3 regions of the Cohnella sp. GCM10020058 genome follow, and region 3 is predicted to be linked to each of the others. Evidence: riboswitches for the same ligand, from Rfam matches in the RefSeq annotation. Region 3 holds a riboswitch; each other region holds the start of a gene.
The links. A riboswitch is a leader RNA that binds a small molecule or an ion and turns the genes downstream of it on or off. The one in region 3 is predicted to bind cyclic di-AMP.
Positions count from the first base shown of each region.

Region 1: linked by a shared signal. The riboswitch ahead of ACFSR7_RS24480 (resuscitation-promoting factor) and the one ahead of ACFSR7_RS33220 (hypothetical protein) in region 3 are both predicted to bind cyclic di-AMP.
Region 2: linked by a shared signal. The riboswitch ahead of ACFSR7_RS08465 (C40 family peptidase) and the one ahead of ACFSR7_RS33220 (hypothetical protein) in region 3 are both predicted to bind cyclic di-AMP.

Region 1 is NZ_JBHUJV010000014.1:9,759-17,278, reverse strand. Features, by position in the region: gene yabG (sporulation peptidase YabG) at 1-41, opposite strand, end outside; gene rsmA (16S rRNA (adenine(1518)-N(6)/adenine(1519)-N(6))-dimethyltransferase RsmA) at 146-1,030, opposite strand; gene rnmV (ribonuclease M5) at 1,057-1,776, opposite strand; gene ACFSR7_RS24480 (resuscitation-promoting factor) at 1,984-3,135, opposite strand; cyclic di-AMP (ydaO/yuaA leader) riboswitch at 3,447-3,659, opposite strand; gene ACFSR7_RS24475 (TatD family hydrolase) at 3,814-4,611, opposite strand; gene ACFSR7_RS24470 (HD domain-containing protein) at 4,654-5,946, opposite strand; gene ACFSR7_RS24465 (AbrB/MazE/SpoVT family DNA-binding domain-containing protein) at 6,265-6,513, shown strand; gene rsmI (16S rRNA (cytidine(1402)-2'-O)-methyltransferase) at 6,605-7,520, opposite strand, start outside.
Region 2 is NZ_JBHUJV010000004.1:468,631-476,150, reverse strand. Features, by position in the region: gene ACFSR7_RS08475 (M1 family metallopeptidase) at 1-1,932, shown strand, start outside; gene ACFSR7_RS08470 (hypothetical protein) at 1,949-2,767, shown strand; cyclic di-AMP (ydaO/yuaA leader) riboswitch at 3,102-3,245, shown strand; gene ACFSR7_RS08465 (C40 family peptidase) at 3,251-3,718, shown strand; gene ACFSR7_RS08460 (hypothetical protein) at 3,905-5,206, opposite strand; gene ACFSR7_RS08455 (DUF58 domain-containing protein) at 5,203-6,324, opposite strand; gene ACFSR7_RS08450 (AAA family ATPase) at 6,328-7,290, opposite strand.
Region 3 is NZ_JBHUJV010000023.1:877-8,396, reverse strand. Features, by position in the region: gene kdpC (potassium-transporting ATPase subunit KdpC) at 1-73, opposite strand, end outside; gene kdpB (potassium-transporting ATPase subunit KdpB) at 171-2,207, opposite strand; gene kdpA (potassium-transporting ATPase subunit KdpA) at 2,231-3,910, opposite strand; gene kdpF (K(+)-transporting ATPase subunit F) at 3,954-4,031, opposite strand; gene ACFSR7_RS33220 (hypothetical protein) at 4,161-4,679, opposite strand; cyclic di-AMP (ydaO/yuaA leader) riboswitch at 4,682-4,845, opposite strand; gene ACFSR7_RS33215 (ATP-binding protein) at 5,176-6,804, shown strand; gene ACFSR7_RS33210 (response regulator) at 6,791-7,495, shown strand.

The DNA.
Region 1 (7,520 bases), on a different contig from region 3:
CCGCCGTATGATTTGCGGACGACCAAGTCCCCTAGCTTCATGGGCGAATCACCTCTTCGTCTATCCTATGGGGAGGGGCGCCCAATGGTGCACGCATTAACGCAAGCGAGGGTCCCCGTCGTCGACAAGACAGGGACCCTCGGTTCTATGCGATCATGCCGGCAGCAGCCAACGCTTCGGCCAGCGTCGCGAACTCCTGAAGCGACAGCGTCTCGCCGCGCCGCTCCGGCTTCACGCCGCTTGCCTCAAGCAGGCTGGCGAGCTCGGCCTTGCGCTCTTTGCCGACGAGCGCAGCCAGGTTGTTGTGCAGCGTCTTGCGCCGCTGCGTGAAAGCCGCGTGCACGACGCGAAAAAATCGCGCCTCGTCGGATACGTCGACCGGCGGCGCCTCGCGCCTGGTCAGTCGGATGACGGCCGAATCGACGTTCGGCGCAGGAATGAAGGCGCCGGACGGCACCACGCAGACGATATCCGCTACGCAGTAGTATTGGACAGCGATGCTGAGGGTGCCGTAATCCTTGCCGCCGGGCTTGGCCGCCATCCGCTCGGCCACTTCCTTCTGGACCATGACGACGATTCGGTCGAGCGGCAGCTTCTGCTCCAGCAGCGTCATGACGATCGGTGTCGTCACGTAGTACGGCAGGTTCGCGACGACGCTGACCTCGCTGCAGCCGGCGAACCGCTCCGACCACAGCTTCGCCAGGTCGGTCTTCAGCACGTCTCCGTGCACGACGGATACATGCGGATAGGGCGAGAGTACTTCTTCGAGGATCGGGATCAGCCGATTGTCGATCTCGACTGCGGCGACCTTGCCGGCTTCCTGTGCGAGTCGCTCCGTCAACGCGCCGATGCCCGGGCCGATCTCCAGTGCGCCCTTGTCCTTGTTGAGCGCTGCAGCATCCACGATTTTGTCCAATATATTTTTGTCGATCAGAAAGTTCTGACCCAGACTTTTCTTGAAGGTAAAGCCGTGCTTGCGGATAATATCCTTGGTCCGCGTCGGCGTCGCGATATCCATGGCACCCGCCATACCGCTTACGCCTCCCGCATGCTTCGTCATTCGCCTACTCCCTCTCTCGTCAGCTGCTTGAGCGCCTCTGCGAACTCCGTCCGCGTAATGCGAAACATCCCGAGCCGCTTGTAGAACTGCTTGCCGTTGGCATATCCGATGCCCAGCAGCTCGCCCATGCGCTCCCTGCGGCTTGCGGCGGCCGGATGTACGATCAGCCCCGCATCGATCAGATCCGGCCAGGCGATCTCCGGCTCGCCGTCTCCCGCGCTTGGGCCAGCTTCCGCGCCTGCGCCGGCCATCGCTGCCCGGTCCGCGCCTGCCAGCGCCGCCTCGGACGCAGACGCCGATGAAGCCCCGTCGCCGCGCTGCGCCGCGAGCGCTCCATCGGCGACGGCAACTGCGCCGCCCCCTGCCGATGGCCGCACGCGTGCCAGCGCCGCGCGTATCGCCTCCGGGCTCGCGTGCTCGACGCCGATGCCGTCCTTGCCGCGCGCATCGGCCTTCGCCAAGAACGCGTGGCTGCATCCCGGCACCCTCGCCTCGATAATCTTGCGTATTTTCTCGCCCGGCACGTCCGGATCCGTAAAGATAATGACACCGCGCCGTGCGCGGGCCAGCTCGATGCGTCGCAGCACCTTTTCGTCGATCGCCGAACCGCCCGTCTCAATCGTGTCCGCGTCGACCGCCCTTCGGATCGCCACGGTATCCTCCTTGCCTTCCACAACGATGATCTCTGCTATCTTAGCCAGGCCGATACCGTTCACCCCGCTCGCTCCGTTCGTTCCCCTATCCGTTCGTATTGCTTCGTATGCCCTATTATAGCCGACATCCCGCAAATGACAAAGGGAAGAGGCACAGGCCTCTTCCCAGGATGCAGCGACCCGACCAGGCCGCCGCCAAAAAAACTTGACCGCTCCGACATAAAACAGACACAAACTCAATAATAGCGGGTAATAAAAATTAAGAACCTATCAGGCGGCCGATGGCTTAACCGGTCCGATCACGTACACAGTGTTGCCGCGTTTCTTGCCGAACTTATTCGCATACCGCTCGCTGTCGTAGTACACGTCGATCTTCTTGCCTTTGATCGCACTGCCCGTATCTTCCGCGCGGCGGAAGCCGATGCCCTCGATGTAGACCCACCAGCCCAAAGGCACGACATCCGGATCGACGGCAATCGTACGACCCTCGGATACCGTGGTACCGGAAGCGGTGATGCCGTAGCCCGCGTCGCCTACGTCTTTGCCCGTCGAAGCCGGACCCGCGGAATACGCGGTTAACGTGACGCCGGATAAAACGCTCTTTACCTTCACGGATTTGCCGTTCAATTGGAGTGTCTTAACTTCGTCTGCGGCTTTGTTGTAGGCAAGCGACACGACGGCCGCTTTTTTCTTCGCGCCGACGGCTACGACTTGCTGCACGATCGGCTGATCAAGCGATTTGTAGATGAGCTGTTCGTTAACGAGCTTGCCGTCTTCGTAGACGCGCTCGAATTTTTTCACCAGTAAGCCTTGCTTGCCCGTCTGCATGACCTTCGTCTTGCCGACCAGCAAGTTCTGATCCGCTGTCTTGACAACTTTGTACGCCATCGGATGCTCGGTCGTGACGACCTCGCGTGTGACGCGGACGACCTTCACCTGCAGTCCCTCGTCGATCTTTGACGTGAGTGCCGGCGTAACTTTGTCTTCTGCGGAGAGCGTGATGCCTTCATTTTGCAGCAGATCACCCACCGTCTTGACTGTTGTATATTTGGTCTCTTTCTTCCCGTCTGCGACGAGCTGAACGCTCATAGCCCGATCGATGACGACTCGCGTGCCGTCCTCTACCGAGGACGTGAGCGCTGCCGACAACCGATCGTTTGGACCGACCGTGATGCCAATCTCCTTAAGCAAGGCGGAGACATCGGAAGTGCGGGTTTGGATGACGGTAGATTTCCCGCCGTCCACGACGGTCACGCTCTTGGCGGACGCGCCGTGCAGCAGCATGATGAGACAGATGGTAAGAGCAAAGGACAAGATTGCGCTCAAGAGAATCAAACGCAGATGCTCATGCAACCATCGCGCTGCGGTAAGCTTGCCGGTCGGTCGTGGATCATGGGTCCCTTGAAGGGGGATTGCACCCATTTTCTCGTTCCTCCTTCATAGCCTCGCCGTCGACTGTTTTACATGATATTCGTCTGACGCGACTATCCATTTGTGATAACGGCGCTGGAAGCTTAGTGTGGAGCGGCTTGCACACTAGCGAATTGCGCCGCCTTGCCCAGCTATGGAGGCATGTCATGCGCCTGCCATTCATCCCGTGGGTGCTTCCGTGGAGCGGTCTTAGCGGCTATCGGCACCGAACGCGTAAATTCGGGCACAAAAAAAGCCTGCGACAGAGGGCCTGGTCGTGGCTTCCGCTCAACTGGACGAGGGACGATGGGGCGGCACGAGGTTACCTCTCTCTACTACGCTTGCGAGGTTAGCTGTCGGGTTCGGGCGTCGAGAGTCTGCCCTAAGCGATCAAGCGGTCTGCCGTCAGCCGGACGGCGCCCGTCGTTCGCTACTCACCCCAAGATTGCTCGGACCGCTGGGACATCGGCAAGCGCCGATATCGTCCGCGTCGGGTCCCCCGCTCTCCCCGCTGGGAGATTAAGCGCACTGGAAAAGGAATGTCATATTCGGACTTCTGGATTAGATAATAACCCGCACGCCCCAAAGGTGTAAAGAACGTGCAAAGAGCGAATTTCAGCGTTTTAAGGCAAATTTCAGCCATATTTTTAGGATTTCGAAGGCAAAAGCTAGTTTTTTCTTAGAAAATATTTATTTTTCTGCGTTTGTTGGCGCTTTTTCTTCGAGTCGAAAACAGACACGTGCATTTCGATCCGTAATTTCTTCTATTTTTTCCCTAGAAAGGCCTGTGATTTCCGCGGCGGAATCAGCTACAAACTGCACATAAGACGACTCGTTTCGCTTGCCACGATAGGGGTGGGGGGTAAGGTACGGAGCATCGGTTTCGATCAACAATCGGTCCAGGGGGACACGGGCCAATACCTCTTTGGGAACGCGCGCGTTTTTGAAGGTGACCGGCCCGCCGAAGGAGATATAGAAGTTCATATCCAAGCATTGCTTGGCCGTCTCCCAGCTGCCGGAGTAGCAGTGCATGATGCCCCCGATCTCGGCTGCTCCTTCTTCGCGAAGAATACGGACGACGTCCTCATGAGCATCCCGATTGTGAATGATGATCGGCTTGCCGATCCGCTTCGCGAGCCGGATCTGTTCGCGGAATACGAGCTGCTGGACGTCCTTGGGCGAAGTGTCCCAATAATAATCGAGCCCGATCTCGCCGATCGCCACGACTTTGGGGTGACTGCATAGTGATTCGATCCAGCCCAGGTCATCCTCCAATCGCATGTCGACGGCATCCGTCGGGTGCCAGCCTACGGCCGCATAGATAAAATCGTACTTTTCGGCTAATGCAATGGTCGTCGGGATCGTCTCCCGGTTGAAGCCGATATTGACAATCGTACCGACGCCCGCTTCCTTGGCCCGCGCAATCACTTCTTCTCTATCGTCGTCAAACTTTGGTGAGTCCAGATGGGCGTGCGTATCGAACAGCATGTCGTGAACGCCTCCTTTGGTCAAATCAATTTGGTATAAGATCTATAAACCCAGCAGTTCGCGAATCTCGGGTTTAAGATCATGGACATGCGGGAGCACCAGGTCTTCGGGATAATAGATATAATACTTCCCGGTATGAAGTCCCGCGATCGACCGGACGATATCGCTTTTTAAAGATATCTCGGTCAATCGATCTTTTTCGTCCAGCACGAGGACGGGGGTCTTTTCTTTGGGCTCGGGATCCGGAGATCCTGGCTTGTACACGTCGTAGGGAAGGTTCGTCGGCGTGTCCATCTGAAGGTGGTAATCAGGGTGCAGACCGATCCTTTCCCATTGCTCCCGCAGCTCCGCCTCCAGTGTTTCGTGCGGACTGTCGAGGGGTACATACTTGTACAATCGGCGGTTTAAGAACCGTTTACATAAGTCCGCCAATATCTCGTCTTCTTCGTCCGCCCATTGGCCGAACGCAGTCTGTACCATCGCTTCATCCAGCGCCAGATAGTCCCGCAGTCCGATCGTGCCGTTCAACAACTGCGCTAGCGGCGGCAGCAGGAATTTGAACGCATGGCCCCCGCGGAACAACTCGCGCGCCCTCATGAAAATTTGCCTCAGTACGATATCCGAACTGCGCGTCACGGGATGAAAGTAGATCTGCCAATACATTTGATATCTCGACATCAAATAATCTTCTACTGCATGCATCCCGCTCTCCTTCACCACGATTCGCCCCTTATAAGGACGCAGCACGCGCAAGATCCGATCGAGGTCGAAGGTACCGTAGTTCACGCCCGTGAAGTACGCATCCCTGAGCAAATAATCCATTCGGTCCGCGTCCATCTGGCTGGACACGAGGCTCACGACGATCGGCTTGTCGTACGTCTTGCAGATGACGGCGGCAACCTTTTGCGGGAAATCCTCGCTTACTTCCTTTAATACCCGATTGATCTCGGTATCTCCCAATATAATCGCGCACGACCACTCCTCATGATCCGTATCGAACACTTGTTCGATGGCGTGGGAAAAAGGACCGTGTCCGACATCGTGCAGCAAAGAAGCGCATAAACTGACCATTTTTTCCTCTTGCGGCCAGTCCTGGTATCCGTTACGCTCAAATTGACTGATAATTCTTCGCGTGATATCGTATACGCCCAGCGAATGGGAGAATCGGCTGTGCTCTGCCCCATGGAAGGTCAGGTACGAAGTCCCCAACTGCCGTATGCGCCTCAATCGTTGGAACTCGGCGGTGTTGATAAGCTTCCAGATCGTCGCTTCCTGTACGTAGATGGACTGATGAACGGGGTCCTTGAATACTTTTTCCTCCCGAAGACGGTACATGTTTCGATCACCTCGTAGGTTTGGGCTTCACATTCGACAAACGATTATGATTTTGTCGAATGGTGTCATCCGCTAATTTTAAGAATTAATCCCGTTTTTTACCTAATATATTGGTGAATTGGTGCTAAACTGTGGAAGTTAGCGGGTATTCAGCTAAATTTCAGCTAAAGAAGCCACTATTTCTGGTTGACTTATTTGGGAATCGTTGGTACGATAGAGTACGGAAAAGAAAGAATTTTGTCGAATGATGGCGAATATGCGGAGGTTCTCCGACATTTCGTTTAATCTTATTTTACGCGAATGAGGGAGGATTTCCAAATGTTGAAGTCGACGGGCATTGTACGGAAAGTGGATGAACTGGGTCGTGTGGTCATTCCGATCGAGCTGCGCAGAACGCTGGGTATCGGGGAAAAGGATGCGCTGGAAATCTATGTGGACGGCGAGCGCATCATGCTGAAGAAATACGAACCGGCTTGCATCTTCTGCGGCAATGCGGACAACGTTATTTATTTTAAGGGAAAAATCGTTTGCAGAGAATGCTTGAAGGATTTACCTGCAACCGTGTGACAAATTAGAGAAATTCGTTTATAATGGAAGAAGCACTTACCAACATCGTTATTTCTAACCTTTTTATATCTCCTTGCCACCCCTCCCGGACTTAGTCCGCGGAGGGGTCTTTTTCTTCTTCGAGCAACATTTGGTACACTTCCCGGCGGGACAAGCCTAGATCGCGCGCCGCCAACCGCATCGCTTCCTTGCGATTTTCGCCGTTCTGCGCTTCGTATCTGGCGACATGCTCGGCCGTTGTCAGCTCGAACCACCAGGCCTCGCTAGGATCGGCCGACAAAGCCGCTGACGGATCCGCGCCTTCGATGACCAGACAGCATTCACCCAGGGGCGGATGGGCTTCTATATATTGCAGGCAAGCTTCGGCTGTGCCCCGTACAATCTCTTCATGCCTTTTCGTCAGCTCCCGCACGACCGCGATCCGTCGGCCGCTCCACCGCTCGGCGACCGCCTCCACGGTCTTTTTGAGCCGATGCGGAGATTCGTACAACAGGAGCGTGGCTTCTTCCCGATCCAGACGGGCGAGGAAGGATTCTATTCCCTTGCGGTCCCGGGGCGGGAAGCCTGCGAACAGGAACCGTTCCGTCGGCAAGCCGGATACGATGAGCGAGGAAAGCGCGGCATTTGCGCCCGGAATGGGAACGACCGGTATGCCTTGCTCGGCGGCCGCAGCCGCGAGATCGGCGCCCGGATCGGAGATGGCCGGCATGCCGGCGTCGCTCACCAGGGCGATTGTCGTGCCTTCGGCCAACAGCCGGACAAGCTCCGGTCCGCTCGCTCTCTTATTATGCTCGTGGTAGCTGACCAGACGCGTAGAGATATCGAAGTGCGTGAGCAGCTTGCGCGTCTGGCGCGTATCCTCGGCTGCGATGAGGTCGGCTTCCTTTAGCGTACGAATGGCCCTGAACGTCATATCCTCCAGGTTGCCGATCGGCGTCGCGACGAGATAGAGCGTGCCCGGTCCGCCTGACTCGCGAGCGCCAAAGCTTTTTTGAACCTGTGCAGCT
Region 2 (7,520 bases), on a different contig from region 3:
GCCGACGCTGCTGCCGATCCTGCCGGAGCGTCTGCCGACTCCGCCGCTTCGAACGCCCCGGATGCTTCGAACGCTTCGGAAGGGCAGCACAACGCCGCAGCGGCGCCGCAATTCCCGCCTTCTCCGATTCCGGCACCGCAGCCGTCCGTCGCGCTCAGCAACCGGATCGTCGACTACGACATCTCGGTCAAGCTTGTGGACGGCGGCCGGCTTGAAGGCTCCGAGACGCTGACTTGGAAAAACCCCGGTCGCAAGCCCGTGACGGATCTGTACCTTCATTTGTATCCGAACGCGTTCGCGCCCGGCAGTACGTTCCTGAACGAATCGAACGGCCAGCTGCGCGGCGTGAAGATGACGCCGGGCAAGGACGGCGCCATGGAGCTGAGCGAGCTGACGACCGAGGACGGCGAGACGTTGCTGCCGCGCCTTCGCTACGTCCAGCCGGACGACGGCAACGCACAGGACCGGACGCTGGCCTCCTTCCGCTTGCCGAAGGCCGTCGCGCCGGGTCAGACCGTTACCGTCCGCATGAAGTTCACCGTCAAGCTGCCCCAGGTATTCGCCCGCATGGGACAGGCGGGGGACTTCGTCATGGCGGGTCAATGGTTCCCGAAGGTCGCCGCTTACGAGACGACGGGCGTCCGGGGCCGCACCGCGGAGGGTTGGGACCTCCACCAGTACCATGGCAATTCTGAATTTTACGCGGACTTCGGCGTATACGGCGTCAAGATCGACGTGCCCGAGGACCGCACCGTGGCGGCGACCGGCTTCCAATACAAACAGCCCGTCGTCAAGGACGGACGGAAAACGTACCAATTTTACGCAGAAGACGTGCATGATTTCTCCTGGTCCGCTTCTCCCGACTTCGTGACTGCGGAGGATTCCTTCTCCTCGGCCGGCGTGCCCGGCGTACGGATCAAGCTGTACCTGGACCCGCTGCACGCGAAGCAGGAGGAACGCTACATGCACGCGGCCAAATCCGCGCTGGCCAAGCTCGGCGAATGGTACGGCGACTATCCGTACACGACGCTCTCCATCGTTGTCCCCCCTGCCGACGCGGAGGGCGCCGGCGGCATGGAATACCCGACGCTCGTCACCGGCGCGGCGGCGAAAGATGACAATCCGGGCTATGAGCTCGAGCGCACGCTTGTCCACGAGATCGCGCATCAATATTGGTACGGCATCGTCGCTTCGAATGAATTCGAGGAAGCTTGGCTGGACGAGGCCTTCACCTCCTATACCGAAGATAAGCTGATGGCTGCCATCTACGGCGTCTCGGCCCGCACGCCGATCGAATCCCTTTACATGACAAACCCGATGCCGCTCAAGCTTGACGCATGGGATTACGGCGGTTCGGATGCCTATGCGGAAAACGTGTATATGCGCGGCAAGCTCGTGCTCAAGGCAATCGAGGCCAAGACCGGGGAGAAAACGATGTCGAAAATCATGCGGACTTATTTTCAGAAATATCGCTTTAAGCATCCCGACAGCCAAAGCTTTCAGCGCGTCGTCGAGGCCGTTACCAGGGATGACTGGAAGGACTTCTTCCAGGCCTATGTGTACCGGGGAGAATCGGCCGACTTCGCGGTCGCCTCCATCCGCACGGAACCGGACGGCGAGGGCGGCTATCAGTCCATCGTCCTGCTCACGAGGACCCAGGGCAGCCCGCAGGCCGCGACGGTGCAATTTGGCTTCAAGGACGGCAAAACCGTCCGCAAGACATGGGACGGCATTCAGAGCCACATCCAGATCCGATTGCAGTCGGCATCACCGCTATCGTACGTAGCGGTCGATCCGATGCTCGATATCGTGCTCGATCACAGTCGTTACGACAACTATCTGAAGGCTGAAGCGCCCGTGCGCAAGCGGACCAAGCTCGACGTCACGCTGGGACAGCTGATCGACGCGATCGTCGGCAGCATGGCCTGGTGAAGGAGGGGGAACCGACATGAACGACGCGATCCGAAAAGGCTGGGAGACGACCAAGCGGCACAAATACGTGCTCGTCGCCTTGTTCCTTTACCGCCTGCTGTGGGGATTTTTCCTCTACCGGTTTATCGACTCGGTCGTGGCGCCGATCCTGACCCGGTACCCGGACGAACATCCGCTCGGCGCGGCAGCCAAGCAGCTTTTTGCGATCGAGGCCCAATTTCGTCTGCTCAAGACGGATCTCGCCGATCATACGCTGCTCTTGCTGGGCGGCATGCTCCTCCTCCGCATGCTGATCACGCCGGTGCTGAACGCGGGACTTTACTACTCCTTCGCCAACGCGGAAGATCAGGGCGGCACCCAAGTGCTCAAGGGCATCCGGCAGGCTTGGAAAAAAGTGTCGCTGCTCTACGGCGCCGAGAAGCTGATTGCCTTGGCTCCGGCAATCTGGCTGATTCCGTTCGGACGAAACGCATATATGGAAATGCCCGATGCCGCGTCATGGCTCGGACAGATGCTTCCTTACGCCGCGGGCTGGACGCTCTGGATGCTGGCGGTGCACCTTCCCTTTTTGTTCATGCAGTTCAGCGCCGCGGCCGGGGGCAGCCCCTGGCAGGGGGCGCTTCGCTCGGTAAGCCGCCTGCTCCCTCTGCTTGGCGTGACGATCCTGTTGCCCCTGCTCTCCCTGCTCGGTTCCGCCGCCGTATCCGGCGCCACGCTGATCTGGACCGGCCTGCTGGCGATCGCGCTGAACCAGGCATTCCACTTCGTCCGGTCAACGATCGCGCTCTGGACGGCGGCCTGCCAGCATCGCTTGTGGCAGCGCGAAGAAGCTTGAAACAACGCTTAAAAACAGCAAGAGACGGACGCGCCGTTCATCGGAAGATGGGCGGAGCGCCGTCTCTTTTTTTGCAGGCTATTAATATCGGTCGAGAGGGCGGCATAGACTACGATCATACTCTTGCGACTGCAGCCGTGTCGAAGACTTGCGCCCTCTTAATCTTTCTCATTTATTCATAGGCTTGGCCTTTCGCGGGCGTAAACCCCGCATCCCTTGCTGCGCTTGGGTTTGGAGATGTCGCCAGCATAGTCCTTTTAATTTGGGACATTAAGGATTTCTAATCTTGAAGGAGCAGGAGTTGGGGCCTAAAAATCGAATTTCTAAAGCTAAGGTGCGAAAACTGCCGAATTCCCGCGCACTGGGAAACGGGGGAACCAGTCTTTACCGGGTGAATTGGCTTTGCCTCGCGCAGAAGCCATAGGGAACCTTCAACCGAACCCTCCAGCTAACCTCGTAGGCACTTGGAAGGAGCTTCTTGTTTTGCGCAAAGTTACAGTACTTCTACTTGCTTTAACCTGCCTCCTGGCTTTCCAGTTGGGCAGCGCATCCGCAGCTTCCAAGCTCGACTCGACCGTCTCCAAGCTGATCGGCATCGATTACGATTACGGCGGCACGACGACCAGCGGCTTCGATTGCTCCGGATTCACGGCTTATGTTTTCAAGAAGTTCGACGTCAAGCTGCCTCACTCGTCCAAAGGCCAATTCGCCATGGGCGACAAGGTTGCTCGCGAAGATCTTCGTCCGGGAGACCTCGTATTCTTCAATACGAGCGGCGAAGGCGTGTCCCACGTAGGCATCTATGTCGGTGACAACAAATTTGCACACTCGGCTTCCAAGGGTGTTACGATCTCGGATCTGGATGAAAAGTATTATGCGAAGCGCTACGTCGGCGCTCGCCGCGTAATGGACTCCGACACCTACACGTCCGTGGCAATCGATCACGTGTAAACTCGGTTGAAGTGGAATGCTTAGGCAAAGACCCGCCCCCAAAGCGGGTCTTTGCTGCTGCTTGGAGTGAATGGAGAGGTTACTTAGGTTGTACCCTTGCTGTAAAGATTTTGAAACAGACCTGACGTAGAAATTTGCGCAAAAAAACGGGCTTTGGCGCCGTAAGCCAAGGCCCTCTTTTTTTCGTCATGCTTTCCAGGGAAATTCTGCGCCGAGGCGATCGGCTTCCTCCGGCTTTACCCGGCCGCCGTAGCGAGCTCTGCCGTACAGCTCGCCGAGCGGACGGGACACTTTCGCCAGCCAGCCTCGGGATGCCGCCTCCGATGCGCGGGCCTGCGGCGCTTGGTTTAATTCGCGCCACTTTTCGATTGCCCCGATCGTCTCCGACGGCGTCAGCGATTCCCGGTGAACGTATCCTTCCTTGACCGCATCGGCGAGCAGCGCGGCATACAGGCTTCTGACCCGGTCCTCCGCAGACATCGCCGTCCAGTCCTCTCGCCGGAGCGATCGCCTTGACTTCGACCTGTTTCGCGAGAATAGTCGGCTCAGCAACTTATCCCCCTGAAGCAAGCTCTCTCGCTCTTCGGTGTAGCCGAGATCCGTCTCGGCCGCGCGCCGTCCTGCAAGCAGCCTGCCGTACCACGCCTTCACGCGATCCGAGATGCGTCGCCACCAGACAGCGTTGAGCAAATATCGTCGCGCCAGGCGATATACGACGACAAGCGCCAGCAGCGCGAGTACGACATAAAGCGCATACTCTAACCATACCCACAGCCGTCCGGTGCCGGCCTCCTGCGGCGGGAATGCCGGCGGCTGCGCGGACGGCTCCGGCTGGGGCGTCTGCTCCGGAGCAGATTCGCCGGCGGGGACGAGCGAGAGCAGCCAGCGGATGAGCCGACGGACCTGCGGCCAGATCGGAAGTCCCGCGAACGGGAGAAAGACGAGCGCGACGACGATGCCCCACAATGCGAGATATCGCTTGCCCGCAGCAGCGAGCCGTCTCGTCACGAGGCCGGCGTGCAGGCCGGCTTCGCCCAGCGACTTGGCCTGCAGGAAATACAGCGCGGCTGCCAGCCAGACGATGCCCGCCGCGAGCAGCAGCGGCCTCGCGCCGTCCGCAATGTCGAGCTGCGACGCTGCCGCGAGAACGATGGCGTGGAGGCCGACCGCGACGGAGCAGCGCACGATGCGCGCCCAGTCGAAGCGGGCGATCCACGACAAGAGGCCAAGCGGCAGCACGAGCCACAACTGCCGCCGATCGGCTGCGCATGCGGCGGCGACGAATGCCGCGATGAGCGCGAGGTGGACGAGCGATGCGGGCAGCTTGCCGCGCAGCAGCGTGGGGAGCGCCCTCCCGACCGCGGCGCCAAGCCAAGCGAGCGCGATCCAGCCGACTGTCGGGAGGGCGAGACCGGATTGCGCGTGGAGTACCAACAGAAGCGGATAAGCGGCCAGCGCGTCAGCCAGACTACGGAGCATAAGCTTCATGGCGTTCCTCCTGCAGCTTGGCGTGATGTTTGCCTGTCCTTGTAGAGTAGCAAGAGCTCTACCCGGTTGCCCGCCTGTCGCAGCTTCCGCACGGCAAGCTCTTGCTTGGGCGTCAGGAAGGCGGTGATGAGCAGCAGATTCGCTCCGCGCATCCGCTCCTGGACGAGCTCGCCGAGCAGGTAGCCCAGCTCCAGCCGGACGGCAGGCTCGAAGCCGGCCATCGCTTCGAGGATCGCGTACAGTTGGCTGCGGCCGCGCGCAGGCTCGATTTGCAGGGGAACAGCTTCCCCTCCCTGTACGCGGCCGTTGAAGATTAGTCCCGCCCTGCCCCCGCTATCGAGCGTCTGCTTGGCGACGGACGCGGCGATGCTGATCGCTTCCTCGAACTGCTCGAGCCCAAGCCGCCTGTTCGTCGAAGCATCGGCAAGCTCTGCGTTGAGCAGCACGGTCACGTCTCCGCCGACCATCGTCTCTCTGCGGTTGACGAGCAATTCGCCGGTTTTTGCGGTGGCGTTCCAATTGACCTGCTTCATAGCGTCGCCGCCGCGATAGGCTCTGACGCCCGCGGTGTGGTAGTGATCCTCGCGGAAGGCGTCCGGCGAGCTGAGCGCGCTCTGCATCCATTCGCGGGCCGCGCGAGGCAGCTCCCTGCTGCCGAGCAGCCGCGGGTACACGGTGACCGCACAGTCCGACTCGACTTGCAGCGCCCCGCTTGTCATGCCCAAGAGATCCCCATGCGTGATCGTCAGCGTCTGGATCCGATACCGCCCCCGCTGCTGGCAAGTCACCTCATGGCGCCGCACGAGCCTCGTGTAAGGCCCGAGGGTAAACAAGCTTGCATGGTTTTGCAGCGTCTGCCCGACGCTTACCGCGAGATCCGACGTCTCCTTGCCGAATCTCAGCGCGGCAGGCATCTGCGTCTCGACCCGCAGCCACGGAAGCGGCAGCCATTTGGCGTTGACGAGCCGCTCTTCCATCCAGATCTTGTCCCCCGCAAACGCCCGAGTCGAATTGAACCTTCGTTCGTACCGGATCTTGCGCAATCCGAGCCAACTGAACAGCAGCCGTTGCGCCATCGCGAGGACGGCGACCACCACGAGCAATTTGATGATCGGCATATCCTAAGCGTAGACCGCGTCCTGCTCGGCAGGAACCGCAATTTGATTCACGATCTCGCGCACGATCGCTTCGGCGCGGGCGCCTCCCGCCAGCGGATCGTGAAGGACAAGCCTATGAGCGAGCACGGGAACCGACAGCGCCTTGACGTCCTCGGGGAGCACGAAGTCGCGCCCGCGAAGCAGTGCCCTTCCCTGCGCCGCGCGCATGAACTGAAGGCTCGCGCGCGGGCTCGCGCCGACGGCGGTGTCTTCGCTGTCCCGCGTGGCGGAGACGATCGCAAGCATGTATTGCAGCACGTCATCGTGGCAGCGGACGTTTTGCAGCGCGCCCTGCAGCTGCACGACCTCTTCCAGCGCGAGGACCGGCTCGGCCTTCGCCAGCGGATCGCCGCTCATGAACCGGCGCAGAATCTCGGCCTCTTCCCCTGCGGCGGGATAACCCATCGGGATCCGCAGCATGAAGCGGTCGAGCTGCGCCTCGGGGAGCGGGAACGTACCATGGCTCTCGACCGGATTTTGCGTGGCGATGACCAGGAACGGACGCTCGAGCGGATAGGTTTCGCCGTCGATCGTCACCTGGCGCTCCTCCATGCTCTCAAGCAGGCTCGACTGCGTGCGCGGCGTCGCCCGGTTCAACTCGTCGGCCAGCAGAATGTTCGTGAAGACGGGACCCTTTCTTAGTTCGAAGACGCCTGCCCGCTGATTGTAAAAGTTGATGCCCGACACGTCCGACGGCAACAGGTCCGCCGTGAACTGGATGCGTTTGAACGCGCAGCCGAGCGACCGGGCAAGCGACTTGGCGAGCAGCGTCTTGCCGGTGCCGGGCACGTCCTCCAGAATGATATGCCCGGAAGCAAGCAGCGCAATCAGCGCATACTCCGTCGCATCCGGCTTGCCAACGACGATCGCGGCGATCTGATCCAACACGCGGCGCGTCTTGTCCCTTACGTCTTCCAGTTGAACCATGGATAAGAGCCTCCTCTATCTCAAGCGCTTTCAATTGCCTCTATCTTCATATTACAGAGGCGTGAGCGGAATCACAAACGACGGTCGGATACAGGCCGGCGGAGTCACCGGGGCGGGGAAGCGCAGCTGCGGCGGCTTTCCAAAGGGCCAACTTATCATCGCAAGTGTCGTTCTTTGCCGCAATGCCTGCAAATATACATCTAATTTCGCCAATGTCTATACATTTGAAA
Region 3 (7,520 bases):
AGGCGATCCAGAGCGTCGAGCCTCCGGAGCGCGTCCCCTCGTCTTCCTGCCGGTCCTGCACAAACGTACTCATGGCCGGTTCCTTCTTTCTTTTCAGATAGGTTCCTGATAAATAAGCTTACGAACATGAATGAAGTTCATTGGAATCAAGCTCGGTCGCTGTCGCGCGATCAGATCCAGACATGGACGAGCAGATCGATCAGCTTGATGCCGACGAAGGGGGCCGCGATCCCGCCCAAGCCGTAGACGAGCAGATTGCGGCTGAGCAGGCGCGAGGCGCTCATCGGCCGATACGCGACGCCCTTCATCGCCAGCGGGATGAGCAGCGGAATGATGATGGCGTTGAACACGAGCGCCGACAGGATGGCCGACAGCGGAGAGCCGAGCTGCATGACGTTCAGCGTGTCCATCTGCGGAATCGCCAGCATGAACATGGCCGGGATGATCGCAAAGTATTTGGCGATATCGTTGGCGATGCTGAAGGTCGTCAAGGCGCCGCGGGTCATGAGCAGCTGCTTGCCGATCGCGACCACCTCGATGATCTTGGACGGATCCGAGTCGAGATCGACCATGTTGGCCGCTTCCTTGGCAGCCGTCGTACCGCTGTTCATCGCCAGCCCCACGTCCGCTTGCGCGAGCGCCGGCGCGTCGTTCGTCCCGTCGCCGGTCATGGCGACCAGCTTGCCGTCAGCCTGCTCGCGCCGGATCACCGCGATCTTGTCCTCCGGCTTGCTCTCCGCGATAAAGTCGTCCACGCCCGCTTCCCTGGCGATCGTCGCCGCGGTCAGCGGGTTGTCGCCCGTGCACATGATCGTCTTGATGCCCATCGCGCGCAGCTGGTCGAACCGCTCCTTCATCCCCGGCTTCACCGTATCCTTGAGGTAGATGACGCCGAATATCCGCTTGTCGACCGCCACGGCCAGCGGCGTACCGCCCTCCGAGGCAATCCGGTCCGCCTGCTTGCTTAGATCCTCGGGAACGGCGCCGCCCTGCGCCGCGACCCATTTGCGGATCGCATCGACGGCGCCCTTGCGGACTTGGCGGCCGTCCGGCAGATCGATGCCGCTCATCCGCGTTTCGGCCTTGAATTCCACGAAACTGCCGCCTACGCCTAACTGCGCGTCGTAGGCATTTCCGTTTTTCTTCATCCATTCCAGCACGGAGCGGCCTTCCGGCGTCTCGTCCTGGATGGAAGCGATCGCCGCCCAGGCGGCCGTCTCCTCGATGCGGGCTTCGCCGACCGGCACGATATCGCTGGCCATCCGGTTGCCGAAGGTGATCGTGCCGGTCTTGTCGAGAATCATCGTGTTGATATCGCCCGCGGCCTCGACCGCCTTGCCCGACATCGCGAGCACGTTGAACTGCGTCACCCGGTCCATGCCGGCGATGCCGATCGCAGACAGCAGCCCGCCGATCGTCGTCGGAATGAGACAGACGAGCAGCGCGATCAGCACAGGCACCTCCAGCTTGACGTCCACATAGGACGCGATCGGGCCGAGCGTGACGACGACGATCAGGAAGATGATCGTCAGGCTGATGAGCAGCGTATTCAGCGCAATCTCATTGGGGGTCTTCTGCCGCTTGGCGCCTTCGACCAGCGCGATCATACGGTCGATAAATGTCTCCCCCGGATCGCTCGTGATTCTCACCTTGATCCGGTCGCTGATGACGCGCGTGCCGCCCGTGACGGAGTTGAAGTCGCCGCCCGCCTCCTTGATGACCGGAGCGGACTCGCCGGTGATCGCAGACTCGTCGACGGAGGCAAGCCCCTCGATCACTTCGCCGTCCCCGGGAATCATCTCGCCCTGCGAGACGACGACGACGTCCCCCTTGCGAAGCTCGGTCGAAGGCACGGTTTTCACGCCGCCGCCGTTTACGACCTTATTGGCCGTAATTTCTTTTTTCGTCCGCTTCAGCGTATCGGCCTGCGCCTTGCCTCTGCCCTCCGCCAGCGCTTCGGCAAAGTTGGCGAACAGCACCGTGAAGAGCAGGATCAGGAATACCGCCAGATTGAAGCCGATGCGGTCCTTCGCATCGAAATAACCGGGAAACAGCGTCATGAGCAGCACGATCACCGTGCCGACCTCGACGACGAACATGACCGGATTTTTCATCATGACCGCCGGATTCAGCTTGATCGCGCTCGCCTTCAGGGCGTCTGCGACCAGCGGTCCGGAAAACATGCTTTTTTTGCGTTTATCGTTCACGGCAGCTTCACTCCATCTCATAATTAGCGAATCGTCAGATGTTCTGCGACAGGTCCGAGTACGATCGCGGGCAGGAAGGTCAGCGCGCCGATCAGAATGACCGTCCCGATCAGCAGGAAGGTGAACAGCGCGTTATCCGTGCGGAACGTACCGATCGTCTCGGGCACCCATTGCTTGCGCGTCATCGATCCGGCGACGGCCAGCAGCGCGATCATCGAAACGTAGCGTCCGAAAAACATGACGAGACCGGTCGTAATATTCCAGAACGGCGTATTGTCCGCCAACCCCTCGAAGCCTGAGCCGTTGTTGGCTGCCGACGACGTATATTCGTACAGGACCTGCGAGATCCCGTGAAACCCGGGATTCGATATCGATCCTTTGCCCAGGTCGGTTAGAAAAGCGATCGCCGTCGGCGCCAATATAATGAACGGATGCGCCAGGATCGCGACCGCAATCAGCTTCATCTCGCGCGGCTCGATCTTGCGTCCGAGGAATTCCGGCGTCCGGCCGACCATGAGACCGCAGATGAACACGGCGAGCATCGCGTACATCAGCATGTTGACGAGACCGACGCCTTTGCCGCCGAATACGACGTTCAGCATCATCTCGGAGAGCGGCACCAGGCCGCCTAGCGGCGTGAGCGTATCGTGCATATTGTTGACCGTGCCCGTCGTCGCCGCAGTGGTCACCGTGGTGAACAGCGCGGACTGGGCGATGCCGAAGCGTACTTCCTTGCCTTCCATGCTGCCCTGCGAAGCGTCGATGCCGAGCGCTTCAAGCGCGGGATTGCCGCTCTTCTCCGCCGTGTAGGCGACCGTTAGAAACACGAGGAACAAAGCCATCATGGCCGAGAAAATGACCCAGCCGTGCTTGCGGCTCTTGGCAAACCTGCCGTACATAAAAGGCAGCGAGGCAGGCAGCGCCCACATCGACAAAATCTCGATTACGTTGGTCAGCGCGCTTGGATTCTCGAACGGATGCGCCGAGTTCGCGCCGAAAAAGCCGCCGCCGTTCGTGCCCAGATGCTTGATCGCTTCCAGCGAGGCAACAGGTCCGATCGCGATCTGCTGCGCGGCGCCCTGAAGCGTCGTCACCGACAGCGTCGGGTCCAGCGTCTGCGGCACCTGCAGCGCCACCAGCGCCAGCGTGACCAGAATCGCCAGCGGGAAAAAAATCCGCGTATGCGCCTTGACGAAGTCCTCGAAGAAGTTGCCCAGCGTCCTGCCTTTGCTCGTAATGCCTCTGACGAACGCCACCGCCACCGAGAACCCGGTCGCCGCGGACGTGAACATCATCATCATGATGACCGCCATCTGCGAAAAGTAGCTTAAGCCCGTCTCGCCGCTGTAGTGCTGCAGGTTCGTATTCGTAATGAAGCTGATGACCGTATTCAGGACGAGTGTCGGCTCCATATTGCCGATGCCGTTCGGATTAAACGGCAAGCCGCTCTGCACCCGCAGCAGAATGTAGCTGACTGCCACGAGCACGAAGTTGGTCGCGACGAAGCTGATCGCATATCGTTTCCAGCTCATTCCGATGCGCGTTTTTAATCCGATGACCGCGAAGATCGGCTTCTCGGCCCAGCCGAACAGCCTATCGGTGCGATTGGGCTCATTCGAGAAGACGTGGAAAACGTAATTTCCGAGCGGCTTGGCGATCAGCACGAGAATGCCGATGACGATGACGATTTGCAAGAAATCCATGGCCTTTCCTCCTTGGGCTAAAGCGACTCAGATCAGCGTATCGTTAAAATTTCTCCGGATGCAGCAAGGCGTACACCAGGTAGATCAGCAGCAGTCCGGTGAAAATCAGCACGATCGTCATGCGCGCTCGCCTCCCGCATCGTCGATCGATCTGTCGCACCAGATTACAAATCCGGCGACAAGCGCAAACGCGGCCAGTAACGTCAACGTCATCCAAATATCCAGCAAGCTCATACACTCCTTTTTGAAATCAATCGAGCAGGCGGTCGAGCAGAAATCCGACTTCCCCGGTTTGTGTGCGCACCACGTATGCTGCGCCCAGCTTTTTGTAAATGACTTCCGGATGCCAGGCGTGCGTAACGACAGTAATCGCAAGACACGAACGCTCTGCCGCCCATTGCAAATACCGGCAAGTCAGCGGCAGACTGTTTTCAAAAATGAACACCCGTCCAATCGGAAATACGGAAGAGGCAGCGTTCTCTTTTATACAGGAAGTATTTACATGCACAACTTCGCTTACTCCGATCTTTCTTAGCGCCTTTTCTTCCCTGCCGTTGTTCGTGAGCGCGGCTACCGGCAGCTTCTCGTACAGCGCCTGACGAATGAACGCTCTTCCCGCCGCGTTGGGCGCAGCCACCAAAAGACGACGTTGTTCCATAAGCTCCCCCTCCGAATACAAGAAGAAGGCAACAAAAAAGAAGCCCGGCAAAGGAGGAACCTTTACCGCGGCTTCCTGATCAAGACCGTCGTCTTGGATCGCGCGCGACAAGTGTTGCCTCTCCGATACGCTTGCGAGGTTAGCTGTCGGATTCGGGCGAGAGAGTCGCCCTACGCCGGACACAGTCATGTGCCAGGCGATTCACCCCATGGAGCCTTCTATGGCCCCGATTGGTTCCCCCGTTCCTGCTCGTTCCAGGATTCAGCGTCTTACGAGTTAAAACAGTCTCCGGATCCCTTCCCTCATCGAACTGTCTATCCGCTGCCTCCGTGCTTGCAAGGCATCGTTCTGCACGTATCTTACGCCCGGCCTCCATTGCTGTAAAGGAGCCCAAATTGGATTTAAGTCGATATTCAATAAAATTCATTCAAAATGGAAATAAAAAAAGTACCGTACTCCCGTTTCCTCTCGAATACTGAATATTATTAAGATTATGAGTGATTTTTATAGTATTTTTACACCTCTTTACGGTTTATTTTCTCCGCTTTTTACAGTAACCTTAAGGAAAACGAGTCCGGAAATTCGTACGGGCGGGAAGTGTAAATTCGTGCGTAACCTGCAAGCTCTATGGGCGCTCTGGCGGCCTTATGCAAGCATCACCCTGCTGGTCGCGCTTATGACGATCGTGATGCATCTGCTCGGCCTTGCGTTCGATCTGGTCAATATTGCGCTGATCTATTTGTTTCCGATCCTCGTCAGCGCGGTCTGGTGGGGCCTTCGCCCCGCGGTCTACGCGGCCGTGCTCGCGATTGTCGCGTTGGATTTCTTTTTTGTTCCGCCGACGCTCAGCTTCTCGGTCGCGGACTTGCGTTACGTGATTTCGTTCGTCGTATATGTGGCCGTCGCCGCGCTCACCGCCAGCCTCGCTTCGAGGCTTAAGCAGCAGCTGCTTTACTCCGAGCAGAGGGAAGCGCAGACGGCAGCGCTATACACGCTGAGCAGGCAGATGAACGCGATTACCGACGTGCATGTGCTGCTCGATAACGTCTCGTCTCAAGCGGCGCAATCGATGGGCAGCGAGATCGCCATTTATATGCCGGACACGACGGGCAATCTGAAGCTCACCAACCGCTCCGCCGCGGATAGCGACTGGGGACGCGGCGAAGCGGAAAAAGCGACCGCCAAGCTGGCCTTCGATCACGGCGAAGCGATCGGCTACGGTTCCAACACGCTGCGGGATGCGCCCGGCTATTACTTGCCGCTGCGAACCGAGGACCGCGTATACGGCGTGCTCGCGCTTAATTTGAAGGAGCGGAAAAGCCACTTCACCGCCGGGCAGCGGCAAATGCTCGAGGCGCTGGGCGGACTGGCCGCCAGCGCCATCGCCCGCGCCAAGCTGGCCGAGGAGGCCAAGATCGCCCATCTGACGGCGGAATCCGAGCGTCTGCGCACGGCGATCCTGGACTCCGTCTCCCATGAGCTGCGGACGCCGCTTGCGGCGATTATCGGCTCAGCCACCGTTCTGGCGGCGGACGACGATCTTTTTACGTCCGAGGACCGGAAGGAGCTCTTGATCAACATTCGCGACGGCGCGCTGCGGATGAACCGGTTGGTAAAAAATCTGCTCAGCATGGTTCAACTGGAGAGCGGCATGCTTCGTCTGCGGAAAAACTGGTGCGACGTGGAGGATCTGATCGGGGTGACGCTGTCGCAGGTTCAAGACTACAAGGAGCATCGCAAGCTGCGGGTGCGGCTGCCCGAACAAGTCCCCTTGGTGTCGGGCGATGAAGTGCTGCTGGAGCAATTGCTGGCAAATGTCGTCGGCAATGCGATCAAGTACAGCCCGGACTACAGCGAGATCGACATCTCGGTGTCGTCGGATTCGGATACGCTGGTCATCGCCGTGGCCGATCAGGGAATCGGACTTACGGATGAGGAATACGCCCGGATTTTCGATAAATTTTATCGCGCCGACGCCACCCGGCAGGTGACGGGCACGGGATTGGGGCTCGCCATCTGCAAAGGAATCGCGGAGCTGCACGGCGGTAAGATCTCGGGCAGACGCAACGAGCCGCAAGGGACGGTCATGACGATTGCGCTGCCGCTGAACAAGCCGGATGAACGGGCGGATCGGCAAGATCGACAAGATCGACTGGATCGGCAAGATCGACTGGATCGGCAAGATCGACATGATCGATTAAAGGAACAGGGAACGGAGAACGATGGCGATGAATGAGCAAGGCGCACGAATCTTGATCGTGGACGACGAGCCGCAAATCCGCAAGCTGCTGCGCGTGACGCTGCAGGCATATCGGTTTATCATCGACGAAGCTTCGACTGGCGGGGAGGGTCTGCAGCAGGCGGCACTCGTGCGGCCGGATTTAATCCTGCTCGACCTCGGGCTGCCGGATCTGTCCGGCCTTGAGGTGCTGAGCCGCATCCGGGAATGGTCGCTGGCGCCGATCATCGTGCTGACGGCCAGGGATCGGGAGGAAGACAAGATCGTGGCGCTGGACGGCGGCGCCGACGATTATGTGACCAAGCCGTTCAGCATGGGCGAGCTCGTCGCCCGCATCCGGGTGGCGCTGCGGCATGCGGCGGCCCGTTCGGTTAACGAGCCGCTCCTGACGTTCGGCGCGCTGACCATCGATCTGGTTCACCGCGTCGTCGAATTGAACGGAGAGCGGGTCAAGCTGACGCCGACCGAATACGACCTGCTGAAGCTGCTGGCCGCGAGCGCCGGCAAAGTCGTCACGCAGCGGCAGCTGCTGCAGCAGGTATGGGGCGATCAGCACGGCGAGTCCGACAGCCACTATCTGCGGGTATACATCGGCCATCTGCGCAAAAAGCTGGAGGCGGATTCGACGCAGCCGCAGTTTATATTGACGGAGCCGGGCGTCGGATATCGGTTTCGTTCGCGGGACTGACACGCCGGACTGGTCGAACAAACGC